3 regions of the Rhizobium sp. AN73 genome follow, and region 3 is predicted to be linked to each of the others. Evidence: riboswitches for the same ligand, from Rfam matches in the RefSeq annotation. Region 3 holds a riboswitch; each other region holds the start of a gene.

Region 1 (7,597 bases), 160 kb from region 3:
TGCTGGTCAACGGCGAATTGAAGCATGTCACGGGTTACATGAAGGACTTCCTGTTCCAGCCGGAACAGGCCCGCACGCCGATCCGCAACCTCTCTGGTGGTGAGCGTGCTCGCCTTATTCTGGCACGTATTCTGGCGCGGCCGACCAACCTCTTGATCCTCGACGAGCCGACCAACGATCTTGACATCGAAACGCTCGATCTGTTGCAGGAAATCGTCGCTGGTTTTTCCGGCACGGTCATTCTGGTCAGCCACGACCGCGATTTTCTCGACCGTACCGTCACCTCCACCATTGCGCCCGCCAATCCGGACCAGCCGGACGGGCGCTGGATCGAATATGCCGGCGGCTATTCGGACATGATGGCGCAGCGCAAGGGCGCAGCCGAAGAAAAACGCAAGGCTGAGAAGCAGGAAAAGGCAAAGGCGGCATCTTCGGGCTCCGCATCGCAGGACCCTTTAAAAGCCAAAGGCAAGCTTTCCTTCAAGCAGAAATTCGCGCTCGAAAATCTTCCGAAGGAGATGGAAAAGGCGCAAGGCGAAATCGCCAAGCGCGAGGAGCGCATGGCTGATCCCAATCTTTTCACCAAGGATCCGGCTACCTTCAACACGCTGGCGAAGGAAATGACGAAGCTGCGTGAAAAGCTCGAGACCATGGAAGAGGAATGGCTGGAGCTGGAGATGCTGCGCGAGGAACTGGAAGGCTGAAGGTGAAGCGCGCTTTGTTGATTGACGCTTCATCCGCCTTTGACAGGGAGGCGGAATTGCCGTTTTCTATGCCGGTTCGGAGGAGTTCAGAAAATGCGCATGATCTTCGTTAACCTGCCCGTCAAGAATATCGAGACATCCAGAAATTTCTTCACGGCACTCGGTTTCAGCTTCAATCCGGAATATTCGGATGACCGCACGCTCTGCATGATCGTTGAAGAGAACATCTTCGTGATGCTGCTTCAGGAAGAGCGTTTTCGCGATTTCATCAATGGCGATATCGCTGATGCGACGCGCAGCACCGAGGTGCTGACCTGTCTGACGGCGGGAAGCCGCGAGGAAATCGACCGGATGATCGCGACGGCGCTTGCCTCCGGTGGCAGCAACTGGAAACCCGTGCAGGATCACGGCTTCATGTATGCCGGCAGCTTTCAGGATCCCGACGGTCATGTCTGGGAACTGGTCCATATGACGGCCCAGGCCTGACAGCGGCCATCTTGCCAATCAGAGACGGCGGGACTACATCATCATCATGATCTAACGGGGTGTCTTTTGTGCTTGCGTGCAAAAGGCTGAGAGGCTTGCCAACCCGAAGAACCTGATCCGGTTCATACCGGCGGAGGGATTAGACGGCTTCAAGGCAAGCGGCTATTTCCCTTATCGTTTTTGAGGAGGTACCCGTGCGACGTCGTCTTTTCCTGAATTCCCTCGTTGCCGCTTCGCTGTTTCTGCCCGCTCTTGCCGTTGCGCAGGACAGACAGGAACTGACCGTCTACACCTATGAAAGCTTCGTTTCCGAATGGGGTCCCGGCCCCAAGGTGAAGGAGGCCTTTGAAAAGGTCTGCGACTGCATGGTCAATTTCGTCGGCGTGGCCGATGGTGTGGCGCTGCTCAACCGTCTGAAGCTCGAGGGGGCCGGGTCCAAGGCGGATGTCGTGGTCGGTCTCGACACCAATCTTGTCGCGGAAGCGAAACAGACCGGTCTTTTCGACGCCAGCGGCATCGATGCATCGGCGGCCAAGGTGCCAGGCGGCTATAAGGACGATGTTTTCGTCCCTTATGATTACGGTCATTTCGCAGTGGTCTACGACACGCAGACGATAAAAAATCCGCCGACGAGCCTCAAGGATCTCGTCGAAGGCGATCCCTCACAGAAGATCGCCATTCAGGACCCACGCACTTCCACGCCGGGCCTTGGTCTGTTGCTGTGGGTGAAATCCGTTTATGGCGACAAGGCGCCGGAGGCCTGGGCGAAGCTCAGGAAGCGTATTCTCACCGTCACGCCGGGATGGTCGGAATCCTATGGCCTCTTCACCAAGGGCGAGGTGCCGATGGTGCTTTCCTACACCACGTCGCCGGCCTACCACATGGTCGCGGAAAAGACGGATCGTTATCAGGCGGCAGCTTTTTCCGAAGGGCATTATATCCAGATCGAGGTATCCGGCCTTCTGAAAAACGCGCCGCACAAAGAACTGGCGAAACAGTTCCTCGCTTTCACGCTGACATCAGGTTTTCAGGATGCCATTCCCGAAAACAACTGGATGATGCCGGTCGCGGCAACGTCGACGCCGTTGCCAGAGGCGTTTTCCAAACTCGTCGTGCCGCAGAAGACCTTCCTGATGGACCCGGAAGAGGTGGCGAAGAACCGCAAGGCCTGGATCGATGAATGGCTTGCGGCCATGAGCATGAACTGACGAAGAGGCACGCCCGCGCATGATGCTGCGTCGCGATTACAGGTGGTCGATCATTTTCGGAACGGCGGCCTTTGTCGCCATTTTCCTGTTCATGGCGCTTGCCGTTGCGGCTCTCCTGTCTTTCGATGCCGGCGCATCCGCTGCCGGCATCATGGATGCCTATACGCTGCGCATCCTGCGGTTCACGCTTTATCAGGCAACGCTTTCCACTGTTCTATCGATTGTTCTCGGCTTGCCGGTGGCGCTGGCACTCTCCCGGCAGCGAGACTTTCCGGGGCGGATCTGGATCATCAGGCTGATGGCGGTGCCGATGGGGCTGCCGGTCATCGTCGGTGCTTTCGGCATCATCACCATCTGGGGCAGACAGGGTATTTTGAACGCGGCTCTTGTTTTTGCCGGTGCGGATCAGCCTTTCAGTATTTATGGCCTTTCCGGCATTCTCATTGCCCATGTGTTTTTCAATCTGCCGCTCGCGGTGCGGTTGATGCTGGCCGGGCTGGAACGCATTCCGGGCGAATATTGGCGGATGGCCGCAAGCCTCGGCATGGGACCGGTCTCGGTTTTCCGCTTCATCGAATGGCCTGCCGTCTCGCGTCTCGTTCCCGGCATTGCCGGGCTTATCTTCATGCTGTGCGCCACCAGCTTCACGCTCGTTCTTCTGCTGGGCGGTGGGCCGGCGGCCACGACGCTGGAGGTGGCGATCTATCAGGCACTACGGTTCGATTTTGATCCGCAGCGGGCAATCGCGCTTTCGGTTCTGCAGATTGTTCTCACGGCAATACTGCTCGGCCTTCTTGCCTTTTTGCCTTCGCCTGAGGCGGAAATTGTGTCGCTTGGCCGTCCCGTTCGTCGTTTCGACGACAAAAGCGTCGGCGCCCGCCTATGGGACGGGGTTGCAATTATTTTTGCAATCCTGCTGATCGGCCTGCCGCTTGCCGCGATAACCATATCAGGCTTGAGGGCCGATCTGCCACGCCTCTTGTCCGCGCCGATCTTCCTGCGTGCTGCAGCGACCAGTCTCGCAATCGCGGCGCTCTCCGCAATCCTCGTCGTGTTCTGCTGCATGGCGATCATAAGTGCGCGCCAGGCCGTGGGTTCCAGACGGCGCGTGGCCCGGCCCTTGCGCTTCCTTTCCGCCACGCTCGGGGCGGGGTCGTCGCTGGTGCTGCTTGTGCCGCCCGTCGTGTTGGGAAGCGGCTGGTTCCTGTTGTTGCGGCCATTCGGTGATGTCAGCTTCTATGCTCCCGTTCTCGTGGCGCTCATCAATATGCTGATGGCGCTGCCGCTTGCCATGCGGGTGCTGGAGCCGGCCTTCACCAGTCACTTTTTGCGGACCGGTCGGCTCTCCGCCAGTCTCGGGCTTCAAGGGTTGACGCGGCTGCGGTTCGCCGATCTGCCGGTTCTGTGGCGGCCACTGCTCATGGCGTTTTCCTTCGCCATGGCCCTGTCGCTTGGCGATCTCGGGGCGGTTGCCCTGTTCGGATCGGAAAATTTCGTCACCTTGCCATGGCTGGTTTATAGCAATATGGGCAGCTATCGCACCAATGATGCCGCCGGATATGCTTTCCTTCTCGGTGTGGTCTGCCTGCTGCTTGCCGCAGGTGGCGTTTCACGGCAATCGCAATCCAGAGAAGCGAAATCAGCAAGGGCGAGCATATGACAGGCGATGATTTTGCAGTGGAACTGGACAAGGTCAGGCTGCGGCTTGGGACGCAGGATTTCGATCTTGATTGTACATTCCCGCAAGGCCAGATAACCGCCGTCGTCGGTGCATCCGGTTCGGGCAAGTCAACGCTCCTCAATCTCGTTGCCGGTTTCGAAGTGCCCGATTCCGGCCGAGTGGTGATCGGCGGACAGGATATGAAGGCGCTGGACCCTTCCGAAAGACCGGTCTCGTTGATCTTTCAGGACAACAATCTTTTTGCCCATCTCGATATCTTCACCAATGTCGCGCTTGGTGTCAGCCCCGGGCTGAAATTGCAGGCGGAAGACAGGCAAAGGATCGACATGGCGCTCACACGCGTGGGTCTTATCGGTTTTGGCAAACGTTTGCCGGGAACGCTTTCCGGCGGGGAAAGGCAAAGGGCGGCGCTGGCGCGTGCGCTGGTCAGGAAAAAACCGGTCATGTTGCTCGACGAGCCTTTCGCCGCGCTCGATCCGGGGCTGCGGGCGGGCATGACCTCCCTGCTTCTCGACTTGCATGCCGAAACAAAAAATACGGCGATTATTGTCACGCACCATCCCGACGACATAAAAAAGCTGGCGCAGCGGGTGGTTTTTCTTGATCGCGGCCGCGTTGTCTATGCCGGATCGACCGCAGATTTCTTCGCCACACAAAATGTGAAGGCGGTCGACAGTTTTCTGAACGGCTGATCGCCTTATTTTCGACGCGCCTCGCTGGCAATCGCTTTAGATAACTTCAATGGCGCTAATTTGCACTTGCCAGTTTCAAGTTGTTGCCCGAGAAAAGACGAGAATTATTGCGTTCTTCAGGAATATTCCGGACTTGATGGATCGTTTTTACCGTTTCGACATTCATGGCTCGTTGGGGCGAGATCTGTTATTCTGGTCTGCAATTAACGGATGATCAGGAACGTTAGGGGCAGGCATACAGAATGAGAAATAGCATGACTGCACAGTGGAGGCTCTTCTCCCGTTCAGGCCTTCGCCGTTCGGGCAGGATGGTTGCTGCCTGTTCCGTGCTGACGGCGACCGCTGTGTTCCTGTCGTCGTGCCAGTCTCTCTTCAGCCCGGCCTACCAGTCCACATTGCGTCCGTCGGACAATCCGCAGACCGTGGAAGAGGTGCAGAAGAACGATCCCCGCGCCCAGATGGGTGCGCGCGAGCATCCGCGCATCGTGGCGAGTTACGGTGGCGAATATCGCGATGCCAAGACGGAGCGGCTTGTCGCCCGCATCGCCGGCGCGCTGACGGCGGTGTCGGAAAATCCGCAGCAATCCTATCGCATCACCATCCTCAACTCGCCGGCTATCAACGCCTTTGCGCTGCCGGGCGGATATCTTTACGTGACACGCGGGCTTCTGGCGCTTGCCAATGACGCTTCGGAAGTGGCCGCCGTGCTTTCGCATGAGATGGGCCATGTCACTGCAAACCACGGTATCGAGCGCCAGCGTCGGGAGGAGGCGGAGGTGATTGCAAGCCGCGTGGTCGCCGAAGTGCTGTCGAGCGATCTCGCCGGCAAGCAGGCGCTTGCACGCGGCAAGCTGCGGCTCGCGGCGTTTTCGCGCCAGCAGGAATTGCAGGCGGACGTGATCGGTGTGCGTATGCTCGGCGAAGCCGGTTACGACCCTTACGCATCGCCGCGTTTTCTGGATTCCATGGCGGCCTATGCGCGGTTTTCCTCTGCCGATCCTGAGAACGACCAGAGCCTCGACTTCCTTTCCAGCCATCCCAATACACCGCAGCGCATCGAGCTCGCGCGCCGGCACGCCCGCGCCTTCGGCCAGGAAGGCCAGGTAGGGGATCGTGGTCGTGACTGGTTTCTGGATGGCATAGACGGCCTGCTTTACGGCGACAGCCCGCAGGAGGGTTATGTCCGGGGCCAGACGTTCCTGCACGGAACGCTCGGTATCCGCTTCGATGTGCCGGAAGGTTTCGTCATCGATAACAAGGTGGAGGCCGTTCTTGCGACGGGGCCGGGCGATGTGGCGATCCGTTTCGACGGCGTGGCCGATCCGAAGCAGACCACTCTTGCCAACTACCTGACCAGCGGCTGGGTTGCCGGTCTGATGCCGGAAACCGTGAAGGAAACGCAGATCAACGGCCTGGAGGCCGCGACGGCACGGGCAACGGCGGACAAATGGGATTTCGACGTGACCGTCATCCGTGTCGGGCAGCAGATATTCCGTTTCCTGACGGCGGTGCCGAAGGGTAACACGCAGCTCGATTCCATCGCCAACGTGCTGCGCACAAGCTTCCGCAAGATGACGCCGCAGGAGATCGGCTCCCTGAAGCCGCTGCGGGTGCGGGTGGTGACGGTCAAGCCCGGTGAAACCGTGGCGACGATTGCCGCACGGATGATGGGCACCGACCGCAAGCTCGACATGTTCCGCATGATGAATGCGATGAGCGCCACCGCCACGCTTCAGCCCGGCCAGCGGGTGAAGATCATTGCGGAATAATTTGGCGATCTCTCAGTTGCTGGTTTCCCGGCACAGATAAGCCTCAACGAGTGCGATCATTTCCCGTTTGATTTTGGGTGACTGCAATTCCCCGCGTCGGGCGGCGTTGTGAATGATGCCGTCGATGGCGTCGGACACGATCAGTGCCATAGTGCCGCTTTCCGCCCTTGAGCCGGGCGTCATATGGGCCGCAAGCGCTTTCGAATAAAGACCGAGGTATTCTTTTTCGAAAGCGCTGTTGGGATCGTTCATTCCCTCATGACTGGGTGCGTCATCCAGAAGGACCTTGTGGAGGCCGGGATGGATGCTGTGGACCGCAATCATGCCGGTTACGAGTTCTTCCACGAATTGCGGGAGGGCGTTCCGCTGCTCGGCCATTCTTTTCATGACGGTCAGACAGTCCTCGAGGTGGCGATGGCGCACCGCCTCCACAATCGAAATCTTGTCAGGGAAGTACTGGTACAACGAACCGATGCTGACGCCGGCGGTTTCTGCGACCCTGTTGGTGGTGAAACCCGCCCAGCCATGATCGCTCAAAATGCGAGCCGCCGCGTGGATGACGGCATCGACCGTGGCCTTCGAACGCTCCTGACGCGGCTCTTTGCGCATCGTGGTCTTGCGTTTGGCAATGCGAGTAGACAAGGCAGCCTCCGTGACGAAAATATAAACATAGTGCTCACATTTTCCGGATGTAAAGGATATTGCCGTGAAAGATTTGCTCAGGAGTTTGCTCGGCTATCACGCATGGGCGAACAGGGATTTGTTCGAGAAGCTGCAACAACTCGATCCCGGCCAAAACGCATCCGAACGGCATACCGCAATTCGGCTCATCAATCACTACTACGTGGTCGCAAGGATTTTTTTCGGGCCATCTCACCGGAACGGCGCACGGCTTTCTCTCCGACAATACCGAGGCAACGCCGCAGCTGGATGATCTTGCGAAGGAGGTCGCGGCTCTGGATGGCTGGTATCTCGACTACATCGAGAAAACATCGCCGGAATCGCTTGGCGACTTTGTCGCTTTCACCTTTACGGACGGTGACAAAGGTTACATGTC
Region 2 (7,597 bases), on a different contig from region 3:
CCTTTTCCATGCAATGGCCGATGCGCCTGTCGCTGCTCATTCCCTGGGCGCTGCCGCTTTCCTTTGCCGGCCTGATCTTCGCATGGTTCTTCCATTACGAATATGGCGTGGTCAACGATGTGCTGAACCGGCTGGGTTTTGAAGGCGTGATCTGGTTCAACTCACCGAACTGGGCCTTTGCGGCCATCTGCCTGACCATCATCTGGAAGACCTCCTCCTTCATGGCGCTGATGATCCTTGCCGGTCTGCAGACCATTCCGCGCTCGCTTTATGAAGCCGCCGATGTGGATGGCGCCGGCAAGTTCAGGCAATTCTTCGAGATCACGCTGCCGCTGCTCAAGCCCTCGATCGTCGTTGCCCTCATCTTCCGCACGATCACGGCGCTGCAGACCTTTGATATTCCTTACATGATGACCGGCGGCGGACCCGGCACATCCACCACGACGCTTGCCATGTATATTCACCAGAACACCGTTTCCTTCCTCGATCTCGGTTACGGTTCGGCACTTGCGGTCATGATGTTTGCGCTTTCCATGTGCGTCACCGCCGTTTATCTCCGCATCATCCGGACGAAGGACTAATCCCATGAGCACCGTTGCGACCTCCTCCGGTCTGTCTTCCTTCTTTTCCGGCAAGCCGCTGCGCTTCATCGCGGCCTCCATATTGCTGGTCAACGGCCTGTTTCCGGCCATCTGGATCCTGTTCACCTCGCTGAAAACCGAAGCGGAACTGACGGTGAAACCGATCACATGGTTTCCGCATGCGCCGACGCTTGCCAATTACATGCAGGCCTTTTCCGACCAGCCGCTGCATCTCTTCCTCTTCAACAGCTTCATGGTGGCGCTTCTTTCGACCGCACTCACCATTCTGATTTCGGTGCTGGCGGCCTATGCGCTGGCGCGGCTCGACCTCAAATACCGGGCGCTGATCCTCTCGCTCATCATCGCCGTTTCCACCTTCCCGCTGGTAACGCTGCTGGTGCCGTTGTTCGAAATCATGCGCGCGCTCAACCTGCTCAACAGCTGGACGGCGTTGATCCTGCCCTACACCGTGCTCTCCCTTCCGGTCTGCACGCTGATGCTGGTGTCCTTCTTCGAAAGCATTCCGCGCGATCTGGAAAACGCCGCCATGATCGATGGCTGCACTCGCATCGGTGCGCTGTTCAAGGTGGTGGTGCCGCTCTGTGCACCGGGCGTCTTCACCGCCGGCATTCTCGCCTTCGTGAACGCTTGGGACGAATTCCTGCTGGCGCTTTCCTTCAATTCCAATCCCGCACTTCGCACCCTGCCGGTCGGCATCCAGCTTTATCAGGGCGAGTTCGCTTTCCCCTGGCCGGTTATCTCGGCGGCGCTGGTGGTCGGCATCGTACCGGTCGCCATCCTGATCGTCATCTTTCAGGAACGGGTTGTCTCCGGCCTCACTGCCGGCGGTCTCAAGGGTTAAACAGGTAAAATCATGTTATTCGAAAAGACCAGCAACGGCTTCACCCTTTCGATCGGCGGTCGCACCATTCTTTCCCATTCACCCGAAAACCCGGCCTTCTTTGCCGGTTTCGGCGAGGAACGGATGGATATGTATCGCGGCAATTTCGATATCGAGGACTACGTCATCGAACGGACTGCGCTGCGCCATGCCGAAGTCAGCGGCGATAGCGTGACGCTTTCTTCTGCGCCCGGACAGGCACCGCGCCTTCACCTCACGCTGGAAGGCAACACCATCAGGTTCACGGCGCTGGATGAAACCATCAACCGCCTGTGGCTGCGGGTCGTTGCGGATGCGGATGAGCATATCTGGGGCGGCGGCGAGCAGATGTCCTATTTCGACATGCGCGGCCGCCGTTTTCCGCTCTGGACGTCGGAACCCGGCGTTGGCCGCGACAAGACCGCCGAAATCACCTTCAAGGCCGATGTCAGCGGCAAGGCGGGTGGCGATTATTACAACACCAACTACCCACAGCCGACCTGGCTTTCCTCACGCAAATACGCACTGCATGTGGAAACGAGCGCCTATTCGGTCTTCGATTTCCGCAACGACGATTTCCACGAAATCGAGATCTGGGCGATCCCTGAGCGGATCGAGCTTTTCGCGGGCGACGCCTTTACCGATATCGTTTCGGCCCTGTCGCTGCGGTTCGGACGCCAGCCGGAACTGCCGGAATGGGTTTATAATGGCGCGATCATCGGGTTAAAGGATGGCGCCAACTCCTTTGCCCGGTTGGAAAAAATCCGCTCCGCCGGAACCAGGGTTTCCGGTCTGTGGTGCGAGGATTGGGTGGGGCTTCGTCAGACATCCTTCGGCGCCCGGCTGTTCTGGGACTGGCAGGCCAATGACGTGCGTTATCCGCATCTGCGCCAGAAGATCGCCGAGCTTGCCGATCAGGACATCCGCTTTCTGGGGTATGTGAACCCCTATCTCTGCGTCGACGGCCCGCTTTTCCCCGTGGCCGAGGCGGCCGGTTATTTCGCCACCGGCGCGGACGGCAAGACGGCGCTGGTGGATTTTGGCGAGTTCGATTGCGGCGTGGTCGATTTCACCAATCCGGCCGCAGCCGATTGGTTTGCCGAAGAGATCATCGGCAAGAATATGCTGGATTTCGGCCTTTCCGGCTGGATGGCCGATTTCGGCGAATATCTGCCGATCGACATCACGCTGTCGAACGGCATCGACGCCAAGCTGATGCACAATGCCTGGCCGACACTCTGGGCCGAAGTCAATGCAAAGGCCATCGAAAGCCGCGGCAAAACCGGCGAGGCGCTGTTCTTCATGCGGGCGGGCTTTACGGGCGTGCAAGCCCATTGCCCACTGCTGTGGGGCGGCGACCAGTCCGTCGATTTCTCCCGCCATGATGGTCTGGTTACCGTGATCTGCGGTGCGCTGTCCTCCGGCCTTCTCGGCAACGCCTATCACCATTCTGATATCGGCGGTTACACCAGCCTGTTCGGCAATGTCAGAACGCCGGAACTCATCATGCGCTGGGCGGAAATGGCCGCCTTTACCCCGGTCATGCGCACGCATGAGGGCAACCGCCCGCGCGAAAATCTCCAGATCGATCAGGACGAGACAGTTCTTGGCCATTTCGCCCGCATGACGGCGATCTATGTCGCACTCGCGCCCTATCTGAAATCGCTCTCCACGGAAGCGGCGCAAACCGGCCTGCCGGTGCAGCGCCCGCTTTTCCTGCATTACGAGAACGACCGGCAAACCTATGCCATTCAGGACAGCTATCTCTATGGTGCCGAAATGCTCGTCGCACCCGTGTGGAAGGCAGGGGAAACCCAGCGCACGCTTTATCTTCCGGGCGAAGGAGAATGGGTACATCTGTGGAGCGGTGCGCGGCATGCGGGCGGGCGCGAAATCACCGTTGATGCTCCGATAGGCCAGCCGGCCGTCTTCTACCGCGCCGGGACGCCCTTTGCTGCGCTATTTGAACAGCTTCGCAGTCTCGGTTGAAGCATCACCTTCCTGCCATCCCTGCAAAAAACGCCGCAAATATTGCGGCGTTCGAGAGATGTTTCAACAGGTAGTCATCAGCCCGTCAGGCGTGGCGATGTGATGGCTTTCTTGAACAGAGCCGTCATCGCGTCGCTGATACCCTGTGATGGGCTCACCTCGAAATACAGTCCCGGGGAAGCACAGCTTTGCATGCGCGAGCCGATTTCCGACTGAAAGGGCTTTATCCAGCTATTGTACCAGTCATTCGTCGGAAGCGGCAGATAGGTGGTATAGAGCACGGCGATACGAAAACCCTTTTCTTTCAGCTTCGTACAGGCCTTGATGTCGATCGGCTCCTGACAGCGGCCCCCGTCAGTTTTTTCGTGCAGGAGGAGGGCTTGTAACTGTCGCCAACACCATCTGAAACGAAAAAGATCACCTTGTCCGGGTTTGCCGAGCTTGCGCCCGTGCCCGAGGTTCCGGCCTTATCTCCGATCTGGGACAGAGCGCGGTCGAAGTCGGTTTGCTGGTCGTTATTGTATCCCTGATAGGGAATGGACATCAGGTTGATTTCACCCGCTTTTTTCTTCGCAGTCTCCAGATCCGAGGTCAGCGGAACGACCTCAAGCAGCTTCGTGTCCTCCGCCCGCTCCCCGAAGGTATAAACAGCCATGCGATATTGATTGCTGCTTTTGCGGGTGGTTTTCGCTGTATCCATCAGACTGGCGGTTGCTTTGGCGACCACGTCGATGCGCGTCGTAACTCCGAGTTTCTTGGCCTTGAAATAATAGCTGTTCGGGTCCGCCACGCCGTCTTTCACGATGTGACAGGCAAAAGCGCACTGATCGCTCGTATTCGCAACCAGGGTGGCAACATCCTGGGGTGTGGCGCCCACTCCCATGGAAGGCGTATTGTCCAGCAGAAGATAGAAATCGCTAAAGGTTTCCGTCTCATATTTCGCCGTGGCCGTGCCGCCAACCGAGATGAAATCCTTGCCCAGAACCCCGGAGAGTGTCGTGCTTACCGATGCCTTGAAGCTGACGGATGACTCGACCACATTACCGTGCTTGGTCACCGAGACATCGACAGACGTAATGCTGTAATCGGTATTTCCCCGCTGGTTGTCATCAAAGAATGCCCGCGCCTCGTCATTGCCGACGTTAATGACACCGTCGCCCGACATCTTCTTTGCCGCCTGAACACTTGCGGACATATCTGCGACTGCCGCAAGTGCTGCGGAATCCGCCGCCTGTTGCAGATCGGCTTTGACCGACATGCCACGCGTAACATCAAGCGCCACACCGGCAGCCCCGCACAGAGGCACCATGAGCAACGCGGTAAGAATGCCAAAATTTCCCGATTTCTCTTGCCAGAAGTTTTTCAAGTTCGCCCCCAACCATTCTGGAAGCGGAAACTAATACAGCGGAATTGAAAAAGCGGTTTCAATAGATAACTAATTTTTGATAAACTTAATATAATCAATAACTAATATGCATTCGACAAATCAGCCCGTATTCGCGTTAAAGTTCAAAGTTGACATTACTTCAAAACCCTCCTAGCAAATCAGTCTCTTCCGAGGGGAGCACCTGACGGTGCTGAGATGGCGATGAGCCGGACCCTTGAACCTGATCCGGGTCATGCCGGCGTAGGAACGGAAACTGTCGCGCTTTTGAGGTGCCGCCCTTTCTCTTCTCCGCTTTGCCCGGATCTCCGTGATCGCCACAGCTGGAGACCGAATGATGATGCTGAAACCTCCTGCCTTTCCTATACGGTACGGTTACGTCTGAGGTCCGGCCGATGCGTGCCTCCCATGCGCTGAAGGGCGTCGTTCTTCTTTTAATCATCTGGCAGGCGGGTATCTGGCTGTTTGCGCCACCCCGCTACATCCTGCCCTCGCCCGCCGATGTCGCCGCCGCGTTCCAGCGCCAGCCGGGCTTCCTGTTCGGACAGGCCATGGTGACGCTCAGCGAAATGGCCGTCGGGCTTGCGACCGGTATCACCGCCGGCATTCTGGTTGCCTTTACAATTGCAGCCATCCCGCGTTTTGGTCGCCTCGTCTGGCCCATGATTCTCGTATTGCAGGCGTTTCCCGTCTTCGTGCTCGCCCCCATACTCGTGCTGTGGTTCGGTTTCGGCATGGCCTCGAAAGTGGTCATGACGGCGATCATCATCTTTTTTCCCGTCGCATCGGCCTTCACCGACGGTCTCAACCGCACGGATCGCACGATCCTCGATGCCGCCTCGCTGACGGAGGCGAGCCACTGGCAAATCCTCACCCGGCTGCGCGTGCCGCTGGCGCTTCCCTCGCTCATTTCCGGGCTGCGGGTCGCCGCACCGCTCGCCCCGCTTGGCGCCGTCATCGGCGAATGGGTGGGCGCATCCTCCGGGCTCGGTTTCGTCATGATCCAGTCCAATGCCCGCATGCAGACCGACACCATGTTTGCCGCCATGGCCATACTCGCCGTTATGGCCGTGCTGCTGCGGCTTATCGTCGACCGGGCGACAGCCAATCTGGCCCCCTGGGCCAAAGAAACAGAACACCTCATTCCTTTCAAACATTTGCGGAGATTTTCGGCACCATGAAACGAACTCTTCTTTCCCTCGTCGTCGCGGCAGCAAGCGTGTTTGCGCCCGTGCAATCGCAGGCGGCCGACAAGCTTACCGTGCTGCTGGAATGGTTCGTGAACCCGGACCACGCTCCGATGGTGATCGCCAAGGAACGCGGCCTGTTCACAGATGCGGGGCTGGACGTTGAGCTGGTTCCGCCTGCGGACCCATCCGCCGTGCCGCGTCTCGTCTCGGCAAAACAGGCCGATATCGGCGTTCACTACCAGCCGAACCTTTATCTCGACCACGATGCCGGGCTGCCGCTCGTCCGTTTCGGAACGCTGGTCGAAACGCCACTCAACACCGTCACCGTTCTGGCCGATGGGCCGATCAAGAGCCTGAAGGACCTGAAGGGCAAGAAGGTCGGTTTCTCCGTCTCCGGCTTCGAGGATGCGATGCTGAAGCGGATGCTGGAGAAGGACGGACTGACGAAAGACGATGTGGAACTCGTCAACGTCAATTTCTCGCTCTCGCCTTCGCTGATCGCAGGCAAGGTGGATGCGACGCTTGGCGGTTTCCGCAATTTCGAACTGACGCAGATGAAACTTGAGGGCCACGAAGGCCGCTCGTTTTTCCCCGAGGAACATGGCGTACCCGCCTATGATGAGCTGATCTTCGTCACCCACCGCGATTCTGCCAAGGACAACCGCCTGCCGCGTTTCCTCTCCGCCGTCGAGCAGGCCGCGATCTTCATCACCAATCATCCGCAGGAATCCTGGCAGCTTTTCATCAAGGCCTATCCGAACCTTGACGACGCGCTGAACAAGCAGGCGTTTTTCGACACCTTGGCGCGTTTCGCCAAGCGTCCGGCCGCACTCGATCGCGCCCGCTACGCCCGATTCGGTGAATTCATGCGAGACATGCAACTGATCAAGCAGGCGCCGACGGCCGAAGACATCGCCGTGGAGCTGCAATAACCATGAACGGAACCTCGACGACAGACTTTCCCACAGCGGCAAAGGCCGCAGAGATCCTCGAAAGGGTGAGGCAGGTGCGCCCGCGCGTGCATTGCCTGATGAACACCGTGGTGCAGAAATTCACCGCCGACGGCATTACTGTCGTCGGTGGCATTCCCTCGATGACCACCTCGCTCGAGGAAATCGGCGCTTTCGTGACGAAAGCCGATGCGGTGACGATCAATCTCGGCACGCTCGATGCAGACCGGCGCAAAGTCATCCGGTTTGCCGTCGAGATCGCCCGTGCAGCGGGCAAGCCGTGGATTCTGGATCCTGTACATTGCGACTATTCGCCATCGCGGCTGGCATTTGCGCGTGACCTGATCGCACTTGGCCCGACCATCGTTCGCGGCAACAGCGCCGAAATGAGCCTCATCGGCAATGTTGCGAATGCGGTGAGGATAGAGACCGGACCGGTCGATCAACTGCGCGACGCCACCCGTAGTGTCAGAATCGTCAACGGCCACCCGTGGATGGCGAAGGTGACGGGCACCGGTTGCCTTTCGGGGGGTGTCATCGCCGCCTTCATGGCGGTGGAGAAAGATGCGTTGACGGCCGCGGCCTCCGCCCTTGCCGTCACAGGAGTGGCAGCCGAACTGGCA
Region 3 (7,597 bases):
AATGTCCAGCCCGTTGGTGCCTTCATCGGAAAGACTGACCTGGATGGGGCGAAACGCTCTTTTCAGCGCATGCCAGACGGACTTGGGCCTGCCGGTGGCATCGATGACGCCCCAGCCCGCGCCGGGAACGAGATCCTGCAGGGTCCAGACCAACGCGCCCTGGCAGGAGGAAGCGTCGCGACGCCATTCGGCGAAGGTCGCTTCCATGACCTCGGCGGTGACGGCGCGAGACATATCGAGATAGAGGCCGCCATCTTCCCGTCGCAGCACGTCCGGCTCAATATAGTAAAGCAGCTTCAGATAATGGTCGCGAACATCCTCGAAATCCCAGGAAGCGCCGCGATCGCGCGGTGTGCGAGCCTTCCAGCGCGGATCATGCGTCGCCAGTGTGGGAAGATGTCCGTCCAGCGTTTCCTGTTCTGGAATATTGGCGAAGGCGAGGCATTCGGCGGCGAAGCGGACATCGGCCCGGCGGGTATCTTCCAGCGGACGGCAATAGGCACCCACGCCGTAATAATGGCCGACCCCGGCATTGGGGAAGAAGGGCAACGCGCCGCCTGAGGGGGAATTCGCCACATAGACCGCGTCCGGCCGTTTCCCGGCCAGCACTTCGGGCAAGATTTCCTCGGTGAGCGTTCCTTTCCATATCTGTTCCGGCAGACCGAGCATCGCGCCCTGCTGGTACATTTCGCTGCCACCGCAAAAAACTGATAGTGAAGGGGAAAGGGCTGTCACCTCGAGGAACTGGAGAGATTTCCGTAACGATATGACGGCGGAGGGCTTCGTCCTTTGCCGGGTAATCAAAATTGGCGAGCATGGCGTCCTGCCAGACCATGATGCCGAGTTCGTCGCACAGCGCGAAGAACTCTGGCGTCTCATAGGCCATGGTGCCGCCAACGCGGATCATGTTCATGCCGGCTTCGGCAGCTTTTCTAAGCCAAGGCTCGTAATCCGGCCTCGAACCCGGCAAGCGCACGATGTCAGCCGTTGTCCAGACAGCGCCCCGGCAAAAAACGGATTGCCCGTTTACCCGGAGGCCGAAACCATTGCCGTCCTCGCCGTAATCCACCTCGACGCGTCTGAAGCCGGTGCGCCCGAGCCGGTGTTGTTTTCCGTTCAGCTCCAGAACGATTTCGTGGAGCGCTGGCCTGCCGTGGGTATGCGGCCACCACGTCTCGACATCGGGTATGCGGAGTTCGCCAAAGAGTTTGCCGTTGTCACCTCTGGAAAGATCGGTGCTGTAGCCGGCGCAGGTGAGCCGTGCGGACGGGATGTCGTGGTTTGCCTCAAGGCTGATGTTGACCATTCCCGCGCCGGTTTCGTCGAGCGACGATCGGACCGTGCAAAGCACGCCCTCCTGCCTTATCAGGCTGATGGGTCGCCATGGCCCGGCGGCATGAATTTCCGGGCACCAGCCCGGCATATAGCCGAGTGCCGTGGTGCGGATCAGCCGCAGACCTTGTGTGTTCATCATCTGCGGCCGCCAGCGGGCGCGGGGGCCTGTTTTTTCGAGCCTCGGCGCGAGTGCCCTGCAGCAGATTGACAGTTCGTCCGCGCCTGTCAGTTCGACCGGCACTTCCAGCCTTTCGAACATGCTCTGGCTGGCGGCGATCAGTTCGCCGTTGAGGAAAATTTCGGCAATCGTGGACAGACCGTCGAAGCGCAGGATCGCCCGCTCCCGCACGTCGGAAATCATCGTCAGGCGGTACCAGGCGTCCCTGTCGTTCAACGGCGTCGGATTGAAGCGGTCAAATTTTCCGGCCAGTTCCAGAGCCTGCGCCACGGTGCCGGGAACGGATACGTTAAGGCTTTCAAGGGCTGCGGGAATATCCGAGGGCGTTTCGCAGGCATTGGCCGACGTCAGTGTCAGCGTCCAGCCTTCACTCAGCCATTTTTCGCTTTCGCCCGGAAGATAAGTCCTCACGCGGCCTCGCTGGCGTTCGATAAATTTGCGGCGAGTGATTCCATCACGCCATCCCATGCTTCCGCAGCCGGATCGAGCACCGAGGCCAGCGCATCGAATTTGCGGCGTGTAACGGCGCGGGCAAGCTGGAACTGCACGGTTTTCGCGACCTCGGAGATGCGCAGCGCGTGGTCTCTCGCTTCAGAAAACCCGTCCTTGTCCAGCCATTCGAGGTGGCTTGCTGCCAGTTCGAAATTGGCGCCCAGTTGGCGCAGCGTGTTGAAGGCGTATTTGTGGAAAAAGCCGAAGGGCCTGTCGGCGACCTTTTCGACTTGGGCCGGAAACACGCTTGCAAAAGCTCGCACCGGGTTGGCGGAGGGCCGTCTTGAAAAATGAAATTTCAGCAGCCGTTCGGCCGTCCTGCGGATATGCGCCGGCGAAGGATTGCTGTCCGCAAATTTCGCAAATTCGGTATAGGGCAGGAATGGTGGATCGGCCTCTTGCAGGTGATGCTGGAACAGGCCATCAAAGTCTTCGCCCGACAGGTGGAAGAAGCCGGCATTGTGGAAATAATCGAGTTCCCGGTTCGCCAAATCGAGCCGGTTGATGGCGATGGTGGTCTTGCCGTGTTCCTTCTGGTAGCTCACCCCGTGGGTATCGGGCATATAGAAGCTGTCCATCTCGATCAGGCAGATGCGGCCGCGTTCCAGCTGCGCCTCTATGTGGTTTTCCACCCGGTCGAAGATCGCAAGCTCGGTGGCGCGAACGCCGTAGAGCGCTTCGAGATCTTCCAGCGGCACCTTGAAGAAGGTGAACTGGTCGCCTTCGAAATCCTGTGTCAGGGTGAAACCGAACATGGCTTCAGGCGGTAGCCCCTTTGCGGCCAGCACCTCGATCCACAAATCGATGTAGCAATTGGTCTCCGGCCACATTCTCTCCGACGAATGAAGGGGATGCTGCACATGGTTTTTGGGATCGAGACCTGAAAAAATCTGCCGCATGAATGGTCAGCCCCAGAGTGTTTTCACGGCTTTTGCAGGCCATTGCTTCACATCCAGACCGTGATGGGCAAAAAGTGCCAGCGCAATGCGCTCAAGGCCGAAACCGACGCAGGCGGTGTGGGCCACGTCGCCATTGTCGAGGTTCAAACCCCATTTCTGGCCAAAGGCGTCCTGATGGTAATTGAAGCTCATGCAGGCCGTCGGGTTGGTGGCGGATGTCACGGGAATCAGCAATTCGAATTTCAGGTTCTGATCGCGCTGGTTGTTGGCGAGCATCTTGCCGGCGCGGCCGAAGAAGGGATCGTTGGCCACATCGATGGTCACATCGAGGCCCACGGCCTCCATCATCGCCACGCCGCGATCCATCCATGTCTGGCGGAATTCGGTCACATTGGCTTCCGTGCCCATGCACACATATTCGCGCATGCGGAAAAGCTGCTGGCGCGCCGGGTCCTTGGAAGGCTCATGGCGGAAACAATAGGACTGAATGTCGTAGAGACCGCCACCGGAAGGCAGCGCGCCGCGCTTGGCAATCGTCGGATAAAGCGGGTAACAGGCGGCCGGCGTCAGCACGATATCGGTGGCTTTCTGGTCCTTCGTCCAGTCGCCGCCCTCATCCATGGATTTCAGAAGGCTTATATGGTCGAGCTCGCAGCCGCAGAAGGAATGGACCGTGCCAGCCAGCTGCGGGAAGCTTTTCATGTAACCGCTCTTTTCGAAATAGGCGCGGTTGATGCCGGGCGGAAAGCGGATCGCTTCGGCGCCGTCAGCGCCGCCCGTGCGGTCGATCAGCCGTTCGAAGGCGGCAATGACGTCCTCGAACTGGCCGCTGCGGCCATAAAGACCATCGACACCCGTTTCAATCAGCAGGCCTTCTTCGAACAGTCGATCGAGAAACGATGTTTGCATGTCCATGGTCTTATCCCAAGAGGCTGGTGTCCTGCCTGTGAACCAGCAGGAGATTGGCGGAATTGCCGAGAATGCGATCGTTGGAAATCATCAGGCGGGCGGAGTGTGCGTCGCGAAGATGCCGGCCAAGGCTGTAAGGCGTGCCGTTCTTGTAACCCATGATGCCGCAGACGAGCATCGCATGGTCGATGATCTCCAGAATGGTTTCCGAAGAGCAGATCTTCACATTGTTCATGGCGACAGCAAAGGCCATCGACATCAACTTGTCGGGGTCGCTCTTGGTGTCGGCGTAAGCCTTGATGCCGGCAATGATGTTGGATTTGACCACCTGCAACTTGGTGGAGACTTCGGCAAGGCGGATGGCGCCGGGCGGCGTGACACCGGGCGACTTGCGTGCCGCCGTTCTGACGAAGGACTGGGCGCGCAGTACCGCATCCGACGCGATGCCGTACCAGACGGCGCTCCACAGGAGATGGGAGCTTGCAAGCATGGATTGGGCGGCGATTTCCGCAAATGGTTTCGGGAAGATCTGCACCGCTGGCGCTTCGCCGCGGAACAGGAAGCCGTCCGAACAGGTCCCGCGCATGCCGAGCGTGTCCCAGATATGGGTTTTCTCGAGCGTGTACTGATTTTTCAGGAAGACGGTCATCACCTGATCGGCGGGTGCGGCATCCTTGTGGGAGCGCGAGGTGATGAGGATGGCATCCGCATTGCTGCCATAGGAAATGACGGTGGCGTCCTTTTCCAGCCGGCAAAATTCCCCTTCGACCTCAATCGCGCAGATGGAATTGCGCAGATTACCGCCGATGCCGCCTTCGGTGGTCGCCGAGGCGAGCAGAAGCTGTTCGCTTGCGATGCGGCTCATGAAGCCCGCATGCCATGGGCTTGTCTCGCCATGCTCCACAAGGCTCGATGCCTTGATGTGATGCATGGCGAAAATCATCGCCGTTGCCGAACAGGCCTGGCCAAGCCGGGCGCAGATATCGGCGATTTGCTGTATGGACGCGCTTTCACCGCCAAGGGAGGACGGGACCTGTATGCCGAGCAGACGCTCCTGTCTCAGCGCGTTGACGGCTTCCTCGGGGAAGCGACCGGTGACGTCCACCTCGTCCGCGTGTTTGGCGGCAATTGCCGCGACGCGGCCCGCGCGCGCGGACAGCGTTTCTTCCTGCGGCGCAACGGTCACATTCATCAGGCGGCCTCTTTACCATCCAGAATGAGCTTAACGGTGTCTTCAATGGCCTTGATGCTGGCAAACGACTTGCGGTTCAAGAGGTTGTCCGGGAATTCGATATCAAAAGCTTCCTCGATACCCAGCATCAATTGCACCGATGCAAAGGAAGAAAGACCGGCTGCATAAAGATCTGCTTCATTTTCGATCGTATCGACAGGTGTAGGAAGCTGGCCGAATTTTGCCAGTATTTCACGAATAGTCGCATTCATTCCGACTTATCTCCCATGAATTTAACATCAGGATGGTTTGTGCTTATCGTTAATTTGAAAACGATAATATTCGCCTAAACCGTTAGGTTAATTACGACTAACGGCTGCATGTGTCATTCGTTACCTTTGCCAGGCACACATCAGCGCCCTTGACAAATGTCGGGCGGTGTCTTTTCCTGTCTGTCATTCACCAGGGGTGTCCCGTCAAGGGGCTGAGATTCTGCTTTCATGCGCAGTGACCCGTTGAACCTGATCCAGTTCATACTGGCGTAGGGACGGTGCAAAGACCGAGGGTCGGATTGCGTGTGACTTGCGCTGTCGACGCTTCGGTATTTTCCATCATTCCGGCTCGAACTGGGTCTCCACTGTCAAACTTTGGAGCCTCATGATGAATATCGTTGCCAAGAATATCCCGCTTTCGGTCACAGCCGGGCCACATCCCGCCTCCACGAAAGTCCATAAGCCCGGAATATTGCATCCGCATATTCGCGTGCCGATGCGCGAAATCGCCGTGCACCCGACGGCGGGCGAACCGCCTGTCACGGTCTACGATTCCTCCGGGCCCTATACCGATCCCACGCATTCCGTTCTGATTGAAAAGGGTTTGCCGCGCCTGCGTCACGACTGGGTCGTGGCCCGTGGCGATGTCGCCGCTTACGACGGGCGTCACGTCAAACCGGAGGATAACGGCTTTGCGACCGGCGAGCGCCTGACGCCGGAATTTTCCGTGCGCCATCAGCCGCTCAGGGCGACGGGGGGCAAGGCCGTGACGCAGCTTGCCTATGCGCGGGCCGGCATCATCACGCCGGAAATGGAATTCATCGCCATCCGGGAAAATCTCGGACGTGAAGCTGCGAAAGAGAAGCTGATCCGCGATGGCGAGAGTTTTGGCGCGCAGATCCCCGATTATGTGACGGCGGAGTTTGTCCGTCAGGAAGTCGCGTCGGGCCGCGCCATCATTCCCGCCAATATCAATCACCCGGAACTCGAACCGATGATTATCGGCCGTAATTTCCTGGTGAAGATCAACGCCAACATCGGCAATTCCGCCGTCACCTCTTCCATGGCGGAAGAGGTGGAGAAGATGGTCTGGGCGATCCGCTGGGGGTGCCGATACCGTCATGGATCTTTCGACCGGGCGCAACATCCACAATATCCGCGAATGGATCATCCGCAATTCGCCGGTGCCGATCGGCACGGTGCCGCTTTACCAGGCGCTGGAGAAGGTCAACGGCATTGCCGAGGACCTGAACTGGGAGGTGTTCCGCGACACACTGATCGAACAGGCGGAACAGGGCGTCGATTATTTCACCATCCATGCCGGGGTGCGGCTGCATTACATCCCGCTCACCGTCAACCGCGTCACCGGCATCGTGTCGCGCGGCGGTTCGATCATGGCGAAGTGGTGTCTGCATCACCACAAGGAAAGCTTCCTCTATGAGCATTTCGAAGAGATTTGCGACATCTGCCGCGCTTACGACGTTTCCTTCTCGCTTGGTGACGGCCTGCGGCCCGGCTCGATCGCCGACGCCAACGATGCGGCGCAGTTCGCGGAACTGGAGACACTCGGCGAGCTGACGCAGATCGCCTGGGCGAAGGACTGCCAGGTCATGATCGAAGGCCCCGGCCATGTGCCGATGCACAAGATCAAGGAGAATATGGACAAACAGCTTAAGACCTGCGGCGAGGCGCCCTTCTATACGCTCGGGCCGCTGACGACCGATATCGCCCCCGGTTACGACCATATCACCTCCGGCATCGGAGCCGCGATGATTGGCTGGTTCGGCACGGCGATGCTCTGCTACGTCACGCCGAAGGAACATCTCGGCCTGCCTGATCGTAACGACGTGAAGGTCGGTGTCATCACCTACAAGATCGCCGCGCATGCCGCCGATCTGGCCAAAGGTCATCCGGCCGCGCAGGTACGGGACGATGCGCTGTCGCGCGCAAGGTTCGAATTCCGTTGGGAAGACCAGTTCAACCTGTCGCTGGACCCGGATACGGCGCGTTCCTTCCATGACGAGACATTGCCGAAGGAGGCGCACAAGGTTGCGCATTTCTGCTCCATGTGCGGTCCCAAATTCTGCTCGATGCGGATTTCCCACGATATCCGCGCCGAGGCGCAGAAGGAGGGGCTGGAGGCCATGGCCGCGCGCTTCAAGGAAGGTGGCGAGCTATATATGCCGCTCGCCACCCCGGTGGACGGCCAGTAGCATGCGTGTCCTTGTCAAGGGAACGGGGGTCGCCGGTCTGACGGCGGCCTTCGAACTGGCGCGCAGCGGCGTTACCGTGGAGGTTTCGGAGCGCAATGCCGAACCCTCTCGCGGCGCGTCGTGGTACG

Evidence for each region. Region 3 has a riboswitch for thiamine pyrophosphate ahead of thiC (phosphomethylpyrimidine synthase ThiC). Riboswitches for the same ligand answer to the same signal wherever they lie in the genome.
Region 1: linked by a shared signal. The riboswitch ahead of thiB (thiamine ABC transporter substrate binding subunit) and the one ahead of thiC (phosphomethylpyrimidine synthase ThiC) in region 3 are both predicted to bind thiamine pyrophosphate.
Region 2: linked by a shared signal. The riboswitch ahead of RBH10_RS08055 (ABC transporter permease) and the one ahead of thiC (phosphomethylpyrimidine synthase ThiC) in region 3 are both predicted to bind thiamine pyrophosphate.

The regions. Positions count from the first base shown of each region.
Region 1 is NZ_JARWME010000002.1:2,727,897-2,735,493, forward strand. Features, by position in the region: gene RBH10_RS23230 (ABC-F family ATP-binding cassette domain-containing protein) at 1-704, shown strand, start outside; gene RBH10_RS23235 (VOC family protein) at 798-1,190, shown strand; TPP riboswitch at 1,236-1,346, shown strand; gene thiB (thiamine ABC transporter substrate binding subunit) at 1,385-2,398, shown strand; gene thiP (thiamine/thiamine pyrophosphate ABC transporter permease ThiP) at 2,418-4,058, shown strand; gene RBH10_RS23250 (thiamine ABC transporter ATP-binding protein) at 4,055-4,771, shown strand; gene RBH10_RS23255 (M48 family metalloprotease) at 5,080-6,540, shown strand; gene RBH10_RS23260 (TetR/AcrR family transcriptional regulator) at 6,553-7,149, opposite strand; partial or broken gene RBH10_RS23265 (DinB family protein) at 7,247-7,597, shown strand, end outside.
Region 2 is NZ_JARWME010000001.1:1,797,326-1,804,922, reverse strand. Features, by position in the region: gene RBH10_RS08075 (carbohydrate ABC transporter permease) at 1-581, shown strand, start outside; gene RBH10_RS08070 (carbohydrate ABC transporter permease) at 586-1,443, shown strand; gene RBH10_RS08065 (alpha-glucosidase) at 1,456-3,450, shown strand; partial or broken gene RBH10_RS08060 (pilus assembly protein TadG-related protein) at 3,528-4,816, opposite strand; TPP riboswitch at 4,999-5,101, shown strand; gene RBH10_RS08055 (ABC transporter permease) at 5,230-6,015, shown strand; gene RBH10_RS08050 (ABC transporter substrate-binding protein) at 6,012-6,956, shown strand; gene RBH10_RS08045 (hydroxyethylthiazole kinase) at 6,959-7,597, shown strand, end outside.
Region 3 is NZ_JARWME010000002.1:2,884,735-2,892,331, forward strand. Features, by position in the region: partial or broken gene RBH10_RS23940 (glycoside hydrolase family 2 protein) at 1-1,924, opposite strand, end outside; gene RBH10_RS23945 (DUF1839 family protein) at 1,921-2,904, opposite strand; gene RBH10_RS23950 (amino acid--[acyl-carrier-protein] ligase) at 2,911-3,819, opposite strand; gene RBH10_RS23955 (acyl-CoA dehydrogenase family protein) at 3,824-5,005, opposite strand; gene RBH10_RS23960 (acyl carrier protein) at 5,005-5,256, opposite strand; TPP riboswitch at 5,439-5,550, shown strand; partial or broken gene thiC (phosphomethylpyrimidine synthase ThiC) at 5,645-7,469, shown strand; gene thiO (glycine oxidase ThiO) at 7,471-7,597, shown strand, end outside.